Linked DNA regions of Paraglaciecola psychrophila 170. The protein of the gene in region 1 interacts with the protein of each later gene in a pairwise test. Links are inferred from orthologs where the notes say so. Each region holds a gene or a part of one and is shown on either strand. Other genes may lie near its edges.

Region 1 (11,267 bases):
AAGAATACTTAGCTGCTTTGAACCAACCTTTAACTGAAAATTTTCTGCTTGAAATGGGTTTTGGTTATGCCAAAGGCGCACATTATTGGGGTATGTTTAATCAAGAAATCTCCGTTAAAGAATTTTCTTTTATTCCTAGGTATCAATTTGGCCATGATATTAGCATTGGGTTCGGTGTGATTGCCCAATCACAAACTGAGTTTAAAACCAGCCAAGGATTTGAATTTAATTTACCTAAAAACACAGAGTGGCTGCTCAATACACGTACGGATGGTTTTGCTAATAATCATTATTGGGAATGGACCGCTTCAAGCCAAAAATGGAGCGCTTCAAATGACCTAGGAGGGCTGTTAGAAAACGGCGCTACAAATAATAAGATTGGCTTAAGTTACAATGGGTATTTTTAAAACATGGAAACCACAGATTTAAACCGCACCCCCTGCCGTACTTTCCTTATTCAAATGCCGTGCATCGCAGAATCGTAATATTGTTTTTTTATCTGTTCCATTTACTTGAGTAATACATGTATTTTGAAAGTCTGACAGTGGTGACATAGCGTCATCAACGATCAAGTGTTGCTTAATCAGTTCACGCAGTACTAAGCCATGAGTCATAACAACTAGACTCCCTTGCATGTTCTTATAGGTCTCCAAAACAAATTTCCACACAAGATTAACTCGCTCTATAAACTGGTGCTGGGTTTCACCGTTGGGTGGGGCATAACTTTCATCAAAAATGTCAGCATCAATATCTGCATAAGCCTTGCCCCGTAAATCGCCAAAACTTCTTTCCCTAAGCAACGGTTGTAGGCTAAACGAAGATTGTTGTATTGCATGAAGGGGGGCTGCTGTTTGTTGGGTGCGTATATAGTCACTGCAGATTATATTCTCTACAGAAATATCCTGAAACGCCTGAGCAAGTTGCTTGGCTTGTTGGTGTCCCAGATTTGAAAGAGGGGTATCAGGCGTTTGTAGAATTCTATCTCTGTTGCCGTTTGTTTGGCCGTGGCGGATCAGATAGATAGACATCAAGCAAATACCACTGTTTTGCTCTTGTGAATAATCACACGATCTTCTAGATGGTAACGCACACCATTAGCTAATGCGGTTTTTTCACAGTTTTTACCTTTACGCACCATGTCGGCTGACGTATCGCTATGGCTAATACGCATAACTTCTTGTTCGATAATTGGGCCTTCATCTAAATCGCTAGTCACATAATGGCAGGTGGCTCCGATTAACTTAACGCCACGGTTATAAGCTTGCAAATAAGGTTTAGCACCGGCAAAAGAAGGTAAAAAGCTGTGATGAATATTAATTGCTTTGCCCGCTAACTTCTTGCAAAGGTGATCGGGGATAATCTGCATAAATCTAGCAAGAACGGTTAAATCAGCTTGATAGGCTTCTATGAGTTTCTCTACCTCAGCAAAGGCCTTTTCTTTTGGTTGGTCTTTAAAATCTACCCAGTGAAAGGGAATATTGTGCCAGTCTGCAAATTGTTTCATTTGCGGATGATTAGAAATAATACAAGGAATATCGCAGTGTAATTCACCACTGTGCCAGCGGTGTAAAATATCCATTAAGCAATGAGATTCGTGGCTTGCCAACATCACTACTTTTTGTTTTTTGTGTGAATCAGCAATTTTCCAATGCATTTGAAATTTTTCAGCAATAGGCTCAAAAGATTGCTTTATGTTTTGCAAACTCATACTCATTGATTCGGCTTTGATCTCGTGGCGCATAAAAAATCGCCCCGTTTGCTGATCAGTATGATGGTTAGCCTCGACGATAGTGGCATTTTGTTGAGCCAAAAACTGACTTACTGCTGCGACTAACCCTATTTGATCTGGGCAATCAATGACTAACCTAAACGTTTGTTGCATAACTCATAAAACCTTGATTTACATTACTGCTCATTGTTACCCGCTAAAGCCAATGGGGTAAAGAACAAAAATGGCTATATCAGAATAAACCCAATATTTGCCAGTTGTATGTTAGCTCAGTCAGCATGAAGTAAGCGCTCAAACTCAGACTGTTCTAAAGGCAAACAATTTAGCCAATGGCCATGTATGCCTAATATGATAAGACACGCCTTTGTTACCTGATACTGATTCGTATAGATGAAACTCCGCGTTTCGCCAGGTAAATGCTGGTTCGATTAAAGCTGCTGGTGGGTTCACCGAGCACTTTCTGGCAAGAGTAAGGTGTGCAATATAATCTTGTTTAGGTAGTTGCAAACCTATTGAATTAGCTATTTGAGACAGATTCTTTACAAGTTGTAGATGTTCTTTTTGAGTTTCTTTGCAGCCCAACCAAAGGGCTTTTGGTTTTGACCAATAACCTACTTGGTTAAGCGAAATATCAAAAGTGTGTATCTCAGAAATATGCTCGACGGCCTCACATAATGCGTCAAGCTGTTTAGGGGAAACCTGGCCTAAAAATGCTAACGTGACATGAAAATTAGCAGCAGGTACTGGTGCATTAAAGTGAGGGAAGGCTTTATTACGCCAAGCCTGTATCGCTAACTTAGTGTTAACGTCGGGTGATAAACCAAAAAATGCCCGCATACTGTCACCCCTTATGTTTGTTATAATATTATGTAGATACTCTACGCAACATTTTATTTAAACCCAAAGAGATTTTATTTGTTACCTGTTCAACATATTTTAGCTGCGCTACATAAACAACTAATTAACGGTGATGCCATAGTTGTGGCTCCCCCCGGTGCGGGAAAGTCTACGTGTTTGCCTTTGTCCCTACTTAAATTAGATGCGTTTAAAGATAAAAAAATCATTCTATTACAACCAAGGCGTATCGCTGTTAGAAATATTGCCGCATATTTAGCCAGCCAATTAGGTGAGTCTGTTGGACAAACGGTAGGTTATCGCATAAGAGGTGAGGTGAAGGTAAGCGCTAACACACGCTTGGAAATAGTTACTGAAGGTATTCTAACCCGAATGTTACAAAATCAACCTGATTTACCTGATGTAGGTTTAGTGATTTTTGATGAATTTCATGAACGCAGTGTACACGCCGATTTTTCACTGGCACTGTGTATTGAAGTGCAACAAACACTTCGAGACGATTTACGTTTATTAGTGATGTCGGCTACGCTTGATGTTGCAGCGCTAATAGAATTGTTACCCGCAGCTAAATTGTTAGAGTCTAAGGGTAAAAGTTATCCAGTTGATATTATTTATCAGCCCGACAATTCAAAGCTACCTCTGTTTGAAAAAATCAGTCGGCTGGTTATCCAGGTTTTTCCTAATCATCAGCATGACTGTTTGGTGTTTTTACCCGGTGCTTTTGAGATTAACAAAGCCGCAGAGCGTTTGAGCCAGCATTTCGCAGATGAAGTTGAGGTCTTTAAATTATTCTCTGAATTATCTAAAAGTGAACAGCAGCGCGCATTGTTACCCCACCCAGCAGGCAAACGAAAAATTGTCTTAGCGACCAATATTGCTGAAACCAGTTTAACCATAGAAGGCATTGAATTTGTCATCGACAGTGGTGTTGAGAAAAAAGCTATTTTTCAACTGAATCGCGGTATTAACCACCTGCAAAGCCAAAAAATATCCCAAGCATCGGCTACTCAGAGGGCCGGAAGAGCAGGGCGACTTGCCGCCGGCAGTTGTTATAGGCTCTGGAGTAAAGAGCAGCACGGTAGGTTAGCTCAACAAATTATGCCCGAGATCATGCATAGTGATATGAGTAGTTTTATTTTGGAAAGTGCAGTTTGGGGGGCAGAGGTTAAGGCGCTTGCGTTGCAAGACCATCCCAGTGATGCGCAACTATCTCAAGGCTTTGCACTTTTAAGCCAGCTTGAATTATTTGATAACAACAATAAATTGACTGCTTTAGGGCGCAAAGCACATGGTTTAGGTTGCCACCCCAGTCTCGCTGTTATGTTAGTGAAAAGTAAGCAGTTGAGCCCAGAACATTTGAGTATGGCCTGTGCTATAGCGGCATTAATAGAAAACAAAGACCCCATGGGCAGACACGCTAGTGGGGCTAGCTTATCTGCCCGATTACATTTTGTTCTACAGCAAAAAAATCATGTTATTTGGCAAGCAATTCGCCAATGGCATGCAAAACTGGCGTCTAGACTTTTGGCTTGGCCAATCGAGGATACAGCTGTGTTAATAGGTTTTGCTTACCCGCAATGGTTGGCAAAACAGAGAAAAGATGAACGATATCAGCTGGTAAATGGAAGTGGTGCGATATTGTATCAAGATGATGCGTTAACCATACAACCTTGGTTAGCTGTCGCCAATATGCAAACTAACGATCGACAACAAGACAATGCCCAAATCCGTTATGCGGAGTCGTTAACGCTGTTGCAGCTTGAACAACATTTTGATTATTTGATTGAAAAAAATGAGCGAGTTGACTGGGATCCTCAAAACCAAAGAATAGTATCAGAACTTCAAAAAACTTTAGGCAAGATAGTTATCCATAAACAACCCATCAAACGGCCTTCTGAAAAGCATATTTTGAGTATTTGGCAAGATGTAATACATGACAAAGGTATAACAAATCTTCCTTTCAATGACGAAGTGCAGCAACTTATTTATCGTGTTCAATTTGCGGCGAGTTTTTCTGGTGCAATAGCATTTCCAGATTTCACTGAATCAGGATTACTCACATCCATTGATAGTTGGCTGATGCCCTACTTACGGGATACATTGACTTGGCAACAATTTTCTCAATGTGATTTTCTTCAACAACTGCTAAATGAATTGGATTACGCACAGCAACAATATTTGGACAAACAGTTTCCTAAAAGATTAGCGTTACCTAGTGGCACGAGTGCGCAGTTGACTTATAGCGCCGACAAAACTGTGATGTTATCAGTACGTATGACTGAACTATATGGCTTGAAGCTTCACCCAACGGTTGCACAACAACAAATTCCTATTATTGTTGAGTTACTTTCTCCTGCAGGCCGACCCATACAAACTACCCAAGATCTGCCGAGATTTTGGCAAGGAAGTTACAAAGAAGTACAAAAAGATATGAAAGGCCGTTATCCTCGCCATTTCTGGCCAGATGATCCGGCGAATGCACAAGCCACAACGCGCACAAAAAAAGGATGAACAGTAAACCATGAGCAGTAAATCATGAGTAAAATCCCCGCAGGCAAACCTAAAGCTGCAGCGGTAAAAACAAAATCAACCACCAACGCATCGAAGGTGTCGAGATGGATACTGTTTAACCCTTTTAGCTGGTTTTGGCGACATTGGGGCAAGTTACTGTCTATTTTTATCCTAGTGATTGCAGCTTATACCGTGTATCTCGATGCACAAATTAGCGCAAAATTTGCCGGCAATAAGTGGCAAGTCCCAGCCCAAATCTATGCCCGTCCGATGTTTTTGAGTCTAAAACAAGAAATAAGCATCAAAGAGATTGAAGAAGAATTACAACTCTTGGGGTATAGAAGAGTGACCCGTGCTGATAGTTCAGGCGAATACCAATTATTGAGAAACAGTATTCGTATCCAACGTCGTAAATTTGATTTCTCTCATGGCACAGAAGATTTACGTAACATTGAAATAAGTTTCAAAGATGCGCGCATCAGTCAAATACAAGATCTCAATAGTCGTCAAAGTATCAATAATATCTACCTCGAACCATGGCTTGTCACTCGCTTGGTCAGCAGCGGTCGGGAAGATCGTATGTTGGTACAAATCAACGATGTCCCGCCTATTTTGACTCAGGCATTAGTCGCAGTGGAAGATCAAAATTTTTATCAGCACTTTGGTGTGGCGCCGCTTTCTATCTTGCGGGCTCTAATGGCCAATATTTCGGCGGGACGGACCGTTCAAGGCGGCAGTACCCTCACTCAGCAGTTGGTGAAAAACCTGTTTTTAACCCGCGAAAAATCGTTGGTACGTAAAGCTAAAGAAGCCATGATGGCGCTGATCATAGAAGTCAGATACAACAAAGATGTGATTCTCGAGGCCTATTTAAACGAAGTGTTTTTGGGGCAAAACGGTGATACGGGTGTGTATGGGTTTGGTTTAGCCAGTTATTTTTATTATGATCGCCCCTTAAATGAACTGAGGATTGACGAAATTGCCACATTGGTAGGCATTATCAAAGGCCCTTCATATTACAATCCTCGTAAATACACAGAGCGAGCCCTAAAAAGGCGCAATATAGTGTTGCGTTCGATGTTTGAAAGTAATCAATTGTCACCCAATGAATATCAAGATTTAGTTACGCTGCCCATTAAACTAGCTAGCGGCGCGAGTTTGAAGAAGGGTAAACATCCGGCTTTTATGGATCAAGTACGACGTGAACTACGTTTGGTATTGGATAATCCAGATATTCGCCAATCGGGTTTAAAAGTGTTTACGACTTTAGACTCAAACGCACAGATGAAGGCCGAGCGTGCAGTCTCTGAGGGAGTGGCAACACAGGAAAAACGTATAGGCAATAGCGGATTTGAGGCAGCCATGATAGTGACCGATATTGATTCTGGGGAAATTCGTTCCATTGTAGGTGGGCGCAATGTTGATTACGCAGGTTTTAATAGGGCGCTTGATGCCAAACGCTCTATTGGTTCATTGATTAAACCGGCTATTTATCTTACTGCCCTAGAGCAGGCTGCAGACTATAATTTAGCCACACATTTAATAGATGAACCCATAAAGCTAAAAAGCACCTATGGAAAAATGTGGGAGCCACAAAATTCAGATAAAAAATTCCGAGGTGAAGTGCCCTTGTTGACTGCTTTGAGTCGGTCGCTGAACGTACCCACTGTCTCGTTAGGTATGGATTTAGGGTTAGGCAATATTGCTGATACTATCTGGCGCTTAGGGGTAGAAGAAGAACTCGACTTGTATCCTGCACTTACCTTGGGAGCGGTAAATTTTTCGCCGCTGCAAGTGAACCAAATGTATCAAACTATCGCTAATAATGGCCGCTACATCCCATTACATTCTATTACTGCGATTATGTCTGCAGATGATCATTTATTATGGCACTTTGATGTTGTCGAAGAACAACGAGTAGATGAACAAGCGACTTACTTACTTAATTATGCACTCCACAAAGTGACACTGGAAGGTACAGCAAAAGACGTTCGAGCAAAATTTCCTGATATTAATATGGCTGGAAAAACCGGTACTACCGATGATTATCGCGATAGCTGGTTTAGTGGTTTTGACAAAAATATTCTGGTGACCAGTTGGATCGGCAAAGATAACAACCAACCGGTTAATTTAAGTGGTGCCAGTGGCGCTATGCAATTATTTATTGCTTATCAGCAACAACAAGAGCCTAAGTCATTGGTGAGGCGTTTCCCCGATGGTCTGGGTATTGCTCATTTTGACAATGCAACAGGTCACTTAAGCAAAGCAGGATGTGCTGACACCTTTAGTGTGCCAGCCATCACCTCAGCATTACCCCCAGTGCCTAGTAAATGTTTTGGCAAATCTACTGTGCCAGATAAACCCAAAAGTTTGTGGGAAAAAATATTTGGTTAGCCGTTGTTATATGTAGTGTGGAGTGGTGAATTGTATACACGTTTATTAAGCATTATTTGCTGATTAAAAAGTGCAATACACTGCTCCAACATTCTGTTTTATGGTAATTATCTATTATATAACTTACCGCGTTTACCTCTTAAGGTGTCTCCAGCAATATTGGCAGTTTACTGCCGCGAGTGTGACTTTTGAACTCACACCCGTGTAAGGCTTTGCCACGAAACAGCACACCTTAGTATTGGTGCAATGCATAACCCCCTTTTAAGTGTCCGACATGTTCAAATCCTAAGCGCAGTAGAGTCTGCGCCGCCAATTGAGAACGGCTACCAGTTCGACAAACTAATACTAATGGTTGTTGTTTATTATGTTTATGCTGGTGTACAAATTCTACTAATTGAGTCAAGGGCACATTATTTTTGAAGTGCTTGTCGTGCCCAAGTGTGTATTCATAAGACTCTCGAAGGTCGATTAATATAATATTATTAGGTTGTGCCAAAGCCTCGGTCAAACTACGACTAGTATATTCACGCACTAATATTTTATGGCAATCACCGATTAAAGCGCCACACATAATTTCACTACCTGATTGGTCAATAATATGTGTGTCCATTAATGTTTTTTGAATCAAGAATTTTTCGATGTTTATTTGGTGAGTTATAACTTGTGCAAGTAACGAGTTGCGTGATATTTCTGCGGTAATACTCGTAGTAAATTCATTGTTATAATCATGGCTGGGGCAAATAAGGCTATCAGTGCCGATAAGTGCTTTTAATAACTGCAAGCTAGAATACATTGCCGTTGCACTACTAGTTGAAAAATTCGTTCTACCAAGACTACCCATCAAGATCAAATCGCCACAAAACGCATAGTGAACAAGCAAGTCGTCGGTTGAGGCCTTAACCGGGTCACAAAGTAATAGGCTAGTGCTATCAGTGGTATGGCCGGGAGTGTTTAATTTAATTAGCCACTTATCACCTAAGACAATATAGGGGTAGTGTTTACCATGAACGATCGTTGTGTTTGAGTTAACTGGCCATCCAAGCATGTCTGTTTGTTGCTGGGCCAAATAATCATCAGCAAGACTTCCACGACAAGACTGGTGATCGCCATGGCCATGAGTGTCGATAACGGCAACTAAATTAAGCCCCTGACAGGTCAGTAGTGTTTTTAAACGCTCGGTTAACTCGGGTAACGGGTCGATAAATATTGCAGACTGCGTTTTTTTATCCACATACAACCAGCTGCAGCTTCCGCCTACCTTAAATTGTAATAAACCTTCTAGTGCTGTTTTCTCAGTAATGATATTTGTGTCTGTGGTTAAACAGCTTTGTCCTAATGCTTGAGCTGCAAAAACTATCCGAGTACAAGCTTCGTCAATTTGCTGTTGTGTCATCGCTGGGCCAAAAGACATTCTAATTGCTGATTCACTTTGCCATACAGGAAGCCCCATAGCATCTAATACAAAACTGCGGGCTACCTTTGAACTGCAAGCAGAGCCAGAGCTGACACGTATATTCGCAGCGTCAAATAAATCCATGATTTCTTTAGAGCTGAATCCAGGGATAGCAAAGTTAATAGTAGTCGGTACTGAATTTTCGAAACTATGATTAAACACAATTTCGGGGAATGCTTGGGTTAAGGCTGCGGCAATTTGCTGGCGAAATATATGAAGCGTCTTTAACGTGGTAAAAATAGTTTTACTGTTCCCGTTGAGCATACTAAATATAACATTTAATGCCGCTAAACCTGGCAAGTTTTCAGTACCTGAGCGCAAACCACTTTCTTGGCCGCCACCGGCAATAAAGGGGGTGAATAGCGAATTTTCTTTAACGTACATAAAGCCGATGCCTTTAGGCGCATAAAGTTTATGGCCACTAAATACTGCATAGTCAATACTGGTATTGGCCAGGTTTAAATCTGTTTTACCTAATGCTTGCACACAATCAACCATCCACGCAGTATCTTTATTATTGGCACGTATGGTCTGGTCCAGTAAATGGATGTCTTGATACACCCCGGTTTCGTTATTAACCGCCATGGTGCAAATCATCAAGGCATTGGGTACCTCTTTTGCTATGAAGTCCATATCAAGCTGACCCACTTCATTCACCGGAATTGCTTTTACCTCGGCGTTTATTTCAAGAATTTTATTCCAGTGTTTGAGCGACTCAGGTACTGCTTTATGTTCAGTTGCCCCATATAAAAGGCAATATTCTTTACTGCTATCAAGGCTTTTTTTAGCATGATGTAAGGCCGATAAAATAGCAGTTTGAATTCCTTCAGTCGCACCACTGGTAAAGATAACGTTACCATCGCCAGCACCGATAATGTTTTTTGCTTGTTGACGTGTTTCATCTATTATTCGTTTAGCTTGTAGCCCGGTTATATGGCTGCTACTAGGGTTGCCAAAGAGTGTTTCCATTGTTGCTAAAGCTGCCGACGCCGCTTGAGGTAATACCTGAGTAGTTGCATTTGCATCTAGATAAATTAGGCTGAGTGGCTGCTTTAGGCCGTTAGGTAAATTAATCATAAAACTCTCTCACATTATTTTGTTAATCGTTGCAGCAAACTGAATAGATTTAACAATTTAAAACACGATAGAATTTTTTCACGTCTCTAAAGGTTTTTCTTTGCGTATTATCTTTTAAAGAAGTTAATTTGTAGTATTTTTTTTCTAATTTTCATTGTAATTTAGAAAAACATTATTTAGTTGCCGAGAGGCAGCTAAATTTTTATATCAGTATGATTAGATATGAAGGTAAATATTCGATGGCAAATTAATCAACAGCTCATATATTGAATGACTTTCCAAAATATGTTGCGTTAATAGTAGGTAGACTTCTATTACAAGGCAGAATTGACCGCTGCCTTTTTATAGGAAATTACCAAGCCCACCTTGTGGCCGGAAACACTTTTTTGACAATAGTAATCCATCATTTTCTATTTGTGTGCTCGGGAAGACCTAAGCGCGGTTTTACCAATATTTGACAGAGTAAAAAACTAAATCCACTCAGGGTTAAAGCATTGAGGTCGTGCACCTGAATGATAAGCAGCTTTTTGAACTTTAAAGGATTGATTGTAAGTGATTTATGCTTCAATTAAGAACTGTTGGCTTAACTGCTTATCCACACGAAACTACATGAAATATTATTATCTTTGTGTCCCAAGTTGAAAACGTTTAAGCACGCTATTAGTAATTATTGTTATGAGGATTATGGCTACGATATGTCTAAACAGAGTATCAGTAAGTTGTTTGCCCCATTTTATACTTCTAAACGAGACCAAGGAGGCAGCAGCTTAGGGGCTTCTCGAGTGTATAGCGAAGCGATACAAAGGTTAGGTGGACATATAACAACCAGCAGTGAAGTAGGCTAGGGATTGAAATACAATATTGAATTTCGCATTAATGAAACTGAATGTGTGGGCGAAGTCGTGATGTAAAACTACAGCTTTGACTCAATGTTGAAACTACCGGTCCGACACTTTCATGTCGGAGGTTTATTAGTGACTCATGCCCCAAACGTATAGCAGGCTCGACGGATGATTGAGGCATCATTCTATTCTTTTTTATTTTCCAAATTTTTTATTTGCAAGCTTTTTTGTAACTGTTTTTGAAAAAGGTTTGAATCGATAACGAGCTTAATTTTCAACATTATTTCATTCACATATTGTTGTGCAGCATACTCTTTCGAAAAAGCGATATAAACGGGTGTTTCATGCTCTAAATATGTCATCACAGCAATTTTTCTTGAAACCCTATTTGTTTAATCAAGGATTA
Region 2 (4,855 bases), 430 kb from region 1 along the record:
TTAAAAGCCGCTTTAAGTACTTTAGCGCCACAGGGTCGTTTAACTGTTATCAGTTTTCATTCTTTAGAAGACCGCTTGGTAAAACGTTTTGTTCGCGAACAAAGTCGCGGTTTAAATGTACCTCACGGTATGCCTATTTTACAGGTAGAAATAGACGCAGCGAAAGCAATGAAACCTATCGGCAAAGCGATTAAACCATCAGCCGATGAATTAAAGAGAAATATCCGCGCGCGGAGTTCAGTGCTGAGGGTTGCCGAAAAGTTATGAGTGCCCCAAATACAAACTTTAATCTTTTCAGTTTTGTTGTTGCTGATGTAACCCGCCATCCAGTGCGGGTTTTGTTGTTTCTAGCACTCTTAGTTAGCGCGGGGTTAGTGATATTCAGTGCTCATCACAACAGACAAATGTCGATAGCCATTGAACGCTTGATGCAAGAGAAAGATCAGTTAGATGTGGAGTGGCGAAATTTAGTGCTTGAACAAAGCGCTTTAACCGAACATAACCGTATTGAGGCACTTGTTACAAGTCAGCTCGACATGCACCGTCCATTACCCAGCGAAGAAGTAGTGGTGAGGATAAAATGAGCCGTCTTAGCAATAATGCAAACAATAAATATAACACCAAACAAGCAAAAGTGAATAGTGCTCCGAGTTTACTGCATTGGCGTTTTGTGGTGGTGGTTACTGCGATTTTAATGGTTTTTGTGGGTCTAGGGATTCGCGCCGCGTACATACAGGTTGTATCTCCAGATTTATTAATTCAACAGGGTGATAACCGCACTTTACGAACCCGAGTTAATCCTTTACATCGTGGCTTAATCGTTGACCGAAATGGTCAGCAGTTAGCGGTAAGTGTACCCGTTCGAGCAATCTGGGCTGATCCTAAAGCCATTGCTCAATCCATCCAAGAAGAACACAAAAAAGCTCAGGAAGACCCTACTTTTGATTTGCAGGGCAAGCAGAACGAGAATACAAAACGCTGGCAGGCATTGGCTGAAGTATTAGGTCAGAATTTAGATGCGCTAAAAGAAAAAGTCAGTAATCCAGAAAAGCGCTTTATTTATCTGCAACGCCAAGTATCTCCGGCCATGGCCGAATATATCGAAGAACTTAAGATAGCTGGGATTTATCTGCGTGATGAGTCAAGACGTTATTATCCAAGCGGTGAAGTATCTGCTCACGTTGTAGGTTTCACCAATGTTGACGACACCGGCATAGAAGGGGTTGAGAAGTTATATAACAAATTGCTCGCAGGTACCCAAGGCTCTCGAAAAATTCGTCGTGACGGAAAAGGCAGAATGGTTGAGCTGATTGAATTTGAAGAGGGCGAAAAGCCCCAAAATATTCAGTTAACTATCGATCAGCGGATTCAAGCATTAGCTTATAAAGAGTTAAAACAGGCGGTTCAATATTATAAAGCGACATCTGGTTCAGCTGTGGTTGTAGCGGTAAATACAGGTGAAATTCTCGCCCTAGTCAATAGTCCTTCTTATAACCCTAATAATCGAGCGGGCGTGTCAACTCACAGAATTCGTAACCGCGCTGTAACAGATGCTTATGAACCAGGTTCCTCAATTAAACCACTGGCGGTGTTAAGTGCATTAGAATTTGGTTCTGCAAAGGTAGACACTTTAATTGACACCTCTCCAGGTTGGATGCATTTAGGTGGCAATATTGTTAGGGATTCCCGTAATTATGGTGAAATTGATTTAACCGACATTATTCGCAAGTCGAGCAACATGGGCACTTCAAAGCTTGCTTTGTCGGTACCTAAAGAATTTTTACTCGATATGTACTACAACGTTGGGTTAATGAGTGACAGTGGTGCCAACTTGCTCGGCGAAAGTAGTGGCATATTCAACCACCGTGCTCGGTGGTCTGATTTTGAACTATCCACCTTGTCTTTTGGTTACGGTATTTCGGTAACCGCTTTGCAACTCGCTCGCATGTATAGCATCTTAGGCGACGGCGGCATTCGTCGCCCATTAAGTATTATTAAACGAGACATGCCAGTACAAAGTGAACGCGTTATCAGCGCCCAAGCAACCCAACAAATTTTGCAGATGATGGAAACAGTAACCGAACAAAATGGCTCAGCAGAAAAAGCACAAGTGCCGGGTTATCGGGTAGCAGGTAAAACAGGTACCAGTCGCAAGGCAATCGCCAATGGTTATGGTGACGAGTACGTTAATATTTTTGCGGGTGTTGCTCCGGTATCTGATCCGCAGTTGGCTGTGGTCATCTTAATTAATGAACCCAAAGGTGAGCTTTATTATGCAGGACATACTGCAGCCCCCGTTTTTAGCAAAATTATGGCTGCCAGTTTACAAATGCTGAATGTACCACCTGATGACAAAACAGTTTCTTCGTTAGCAGGAACTTCTGTTATTACCTCCATAGGGGCTGAAAATGCGGGCTGATATGGTAAGCATTAACAAACAGTTCCCTGAGGCGTTTTATCAAAGCATCAAGCCGTTATTGGCGCATTTTGGCATCGATGCACCAGATATAATGATAAGTGACCTGGTTCTGGATAGCAGAGACGTGGCAATTCATAAAGCATTCATCGCTGTTGCTGGTCACGCTTTGGACGGACGAGATTTTATTCCTCAGGCGGTGAGTTTGGGTGCAAAAGTGATCGTGGCACAATGTGATGATAAAACTCGGCATGGTTTTGTAGAAATGCGCGAACAAAGTGTCATCATATATTTTAATCAATTACCTGAAAAACTATCAGAGTTAGCTGGATATTTTTATCAATTCCCTGCAAATTCAATGTCAGTAGTAGCAGTGACCGGCACCAATGGAAAAACCTCTACGGTACAGTTAATTAGTCAGCTAGCGCATTTGATGGGTGAAAGAGCGGCTTCAATTGGCACGTTAGGTGCTGGTATATACTCATCATCTACTGACACTCAGATACTAGACAATATTGTTAACACCACACCAGATGCTATCAGTATACAACGCTTGTTGGCTGAATTTGTCGCTGAAGGTGCATTTCAAGTTGCATTAGAAGCATCATCTCATGCACTCGTACAAAATCGCATCAAAGCCGTTAAAACTGATATTGCAGTGTTTACTAATTTAAGCCGTGACCACCTCGATTATCATGGCTCAATGGCTGAATACGCTGCGGCAAAAAGGCTGTTGCTGTCACAACCAGAATTGGCCTATGTGGTCCTTAACGCCAATGATCCTGAACATAAGAATTGGTTGGCAAACATACCTGAAACATCGTCTGTTGTTCTCTATGGGCAGAATATTAGCGCCGCAGATATGCCCACTAAATATCAATACTGTGTGGCGAATAATGTACGCTATACCGCTGAGGGAATCGCGTTGTCGGTGCAATCTTCTTGGGGCGACTGTGAGTTACGTCTATCGCTATTAGCTGAATTTAATGTAGCTAATGTGTTAGCAGCTATTTGCTGCCAATTATGCCTGGGTAAAACCTAAAACAAATTGCTTATATCGTACAAAAACTAAAACCGGTTGCCGGAAGAATGGAGTTGTATAGGCGTCAAGGCCACGCAACTATTGTGGTTGATTATGCGCATACTCCTGACGCTTTAGAAAAAGCCCTGTTAGCCAGCAAACAACACTGTCATGGAAAATTAATCTGTGTTTTTGGTTGTGGTGGCGATCGTGACGTGGGTAAACGTTCGTTGATGGGCGAAATTGCCGAGCGATTATCCGATCGGGTTATTCTAACCGATGACAACGTACGCAGTGAAAATCCTAGAGACATTATTCAAGACATCTTATCCGGTTGTATTAATCCAGAGCAGATCCTGACTAAACATGATCGAAAAACGGCGATCAAGACAGCTGCCGCAGAAGCTGCTGCAGGTGACATTATTTTAGTCGCTGGTAAAGGTCATGAAAATTATCAAATCATAGGTAATCAAACACTGGCTTATGATGAACGCCATTTTGTAGCACTTTTTCAAGAGAGGAAAACAGTATGATCCCGGTTTCACTATCCTGGGTGGCTGAACAGGTTAATGGGCAGTTAATAGCTCAACATAAGCAGGATTTGATCATCAAAGGTGTCAGTACTGATACTAGAAGTATTTTACCTACTGATCTGTTTTTGGCTCTACAAGGCCCCAATTTTGATGGGCATAAGTTTGTCAAACAAGCTGAAGATAAAGGTGCTGTTGGGTTGATTTTATCACGTAAGGTTGAAACTCGGCTTCCCTATATTTTGGTTGCAGACACCACTATCGCTTTAGGTTTATTGGGCGCTGCGGTGAAAGCCAAAGTTGCACCAAAAACAGTGGGTATTACTGGTAGTAGTGGTAAAACAACCGTCAGAGAAATGGTTGCCGCTATCTTATCGCATCGTGGCAAGGTACTGGCCACCAAAGGTAATTTGAATAATGACCTTGGTGTGCCAATGACATTGCTAAGACTAGAGCAGCAACATGAGTTTGCTGTCATTGAAATGGGTGCCAATCATTTAGGTGAAATTGCTTACACCAGTAATTTAGTTAAACCTGATGTTGCTACAATCGTTAATGCTGCTGCCGCACACTTAGAAGGTTTTGGAAGTTTGCTTGGAGTGGCAAGAGCAAAAAGCGAAATATTTAAAGGTTTATCTGAAAAAGAAGGCTTAGCCGTAGTCAACGCAGATAGTCAATTTGCGGATTATTGGATGGGTAAACTTAAGTATAATAACGTACAAACCTTTTCTGCGTCAAAACAAGCCGATGTATATTCAGAAAACATTATTCTGGGTTTGGACGGCTGTGCGCAATTTGAATTAGTCACACCTATTGGGCGCATCGCTATCAGTCTATCTTTACCTGGTGCACATAATGTGAGTAATGCTTTGGTTTCTGCTTCGTTGG

Evidence for each region.
Region 2: the proteins of mrcB (region 1) and C427_RS03730 interact in binary tests that used the Escherichia coli proteins (3 or more experiments, as listed by UniProt). The link is inferred for Paraglaciecola psychrophila 170 from one-to-one orthologs.

Annotation. Positions count from the first base shown.
Region 1 is NC_020514.1:403,837-415,103, forward strand. What follows is about bases 4,780-7,804. They hold mrcB (penicillin-binding protein 1B), read left to right. Parts: upstream 4,780-5,119; coding sequence 5,120-7,489; downstream 7,490-7,804. Other genes in these bases: hrpB (ATP-dependent helicase HrpB), read left to right, coding at 4,780-5,095; C427_RS01750 (aminotransferase class V-fold PLP-dependent enzyme), read right to left, coding at 7,722-7,804. In the rest of the region: C427_RS01720 (hypothetical protein), read left to right, coding at 1-407; C427_RS01725 (histidine phosphatase family protein), read right to left, coding at 426-1,028; purU (formyltetrahydrofolate deformylase), read right to left, coding at 1,028-1,882; thpR (RNA 2',3'-cyclic phosphodiesterase), read right to left, coding at 2,027-2,566; more of hrpB, read left to right, coding at 2,645-4,779; more of C427_RS01750, read right to left, coding at 7,805-10,019; C427_RS24425 (ATP-binding protein), read left to right, coding at 10,658-10,864; C427_RS25750 (hypothetical protein), read right to left, coding at 11,047-11,226. UniProt on the Escherichia coli protein: Cell wall formation. Synthesis of cross-linked peptidoglycan from the lipid intermediates.
Region 2 is NC_020514.1:842,070-846,924, forward strand. What follows is about bases 1-2,999. They hold C427_RS03730 (peptidoglycan glycosyltransferase FtsI), read left to right. Parts: upstream 1-580; coding sequence 581-2,419; downstream 2,420-2,999. Other genes in these bases: rsmH (16S rRNA (cytosine(1402)-N(4))-methyltransferase RsmH), read left to right, coding at 1-267; ftsL (cell division protein FtsL), read left to right, coding at 264-584. In the rest of the region: C427_RS03740 (UDP-N-acetylmuramoyl-tripeptide--D-alanyl-D-alanine ligase), read left to right, coding at 3,967-4,855. UniProt on the Escherichia coli protein: Essential cell division protein that catalyzes cross-linking of the peptidoglycan cell wall at the division septum. Required for localization of FtsN.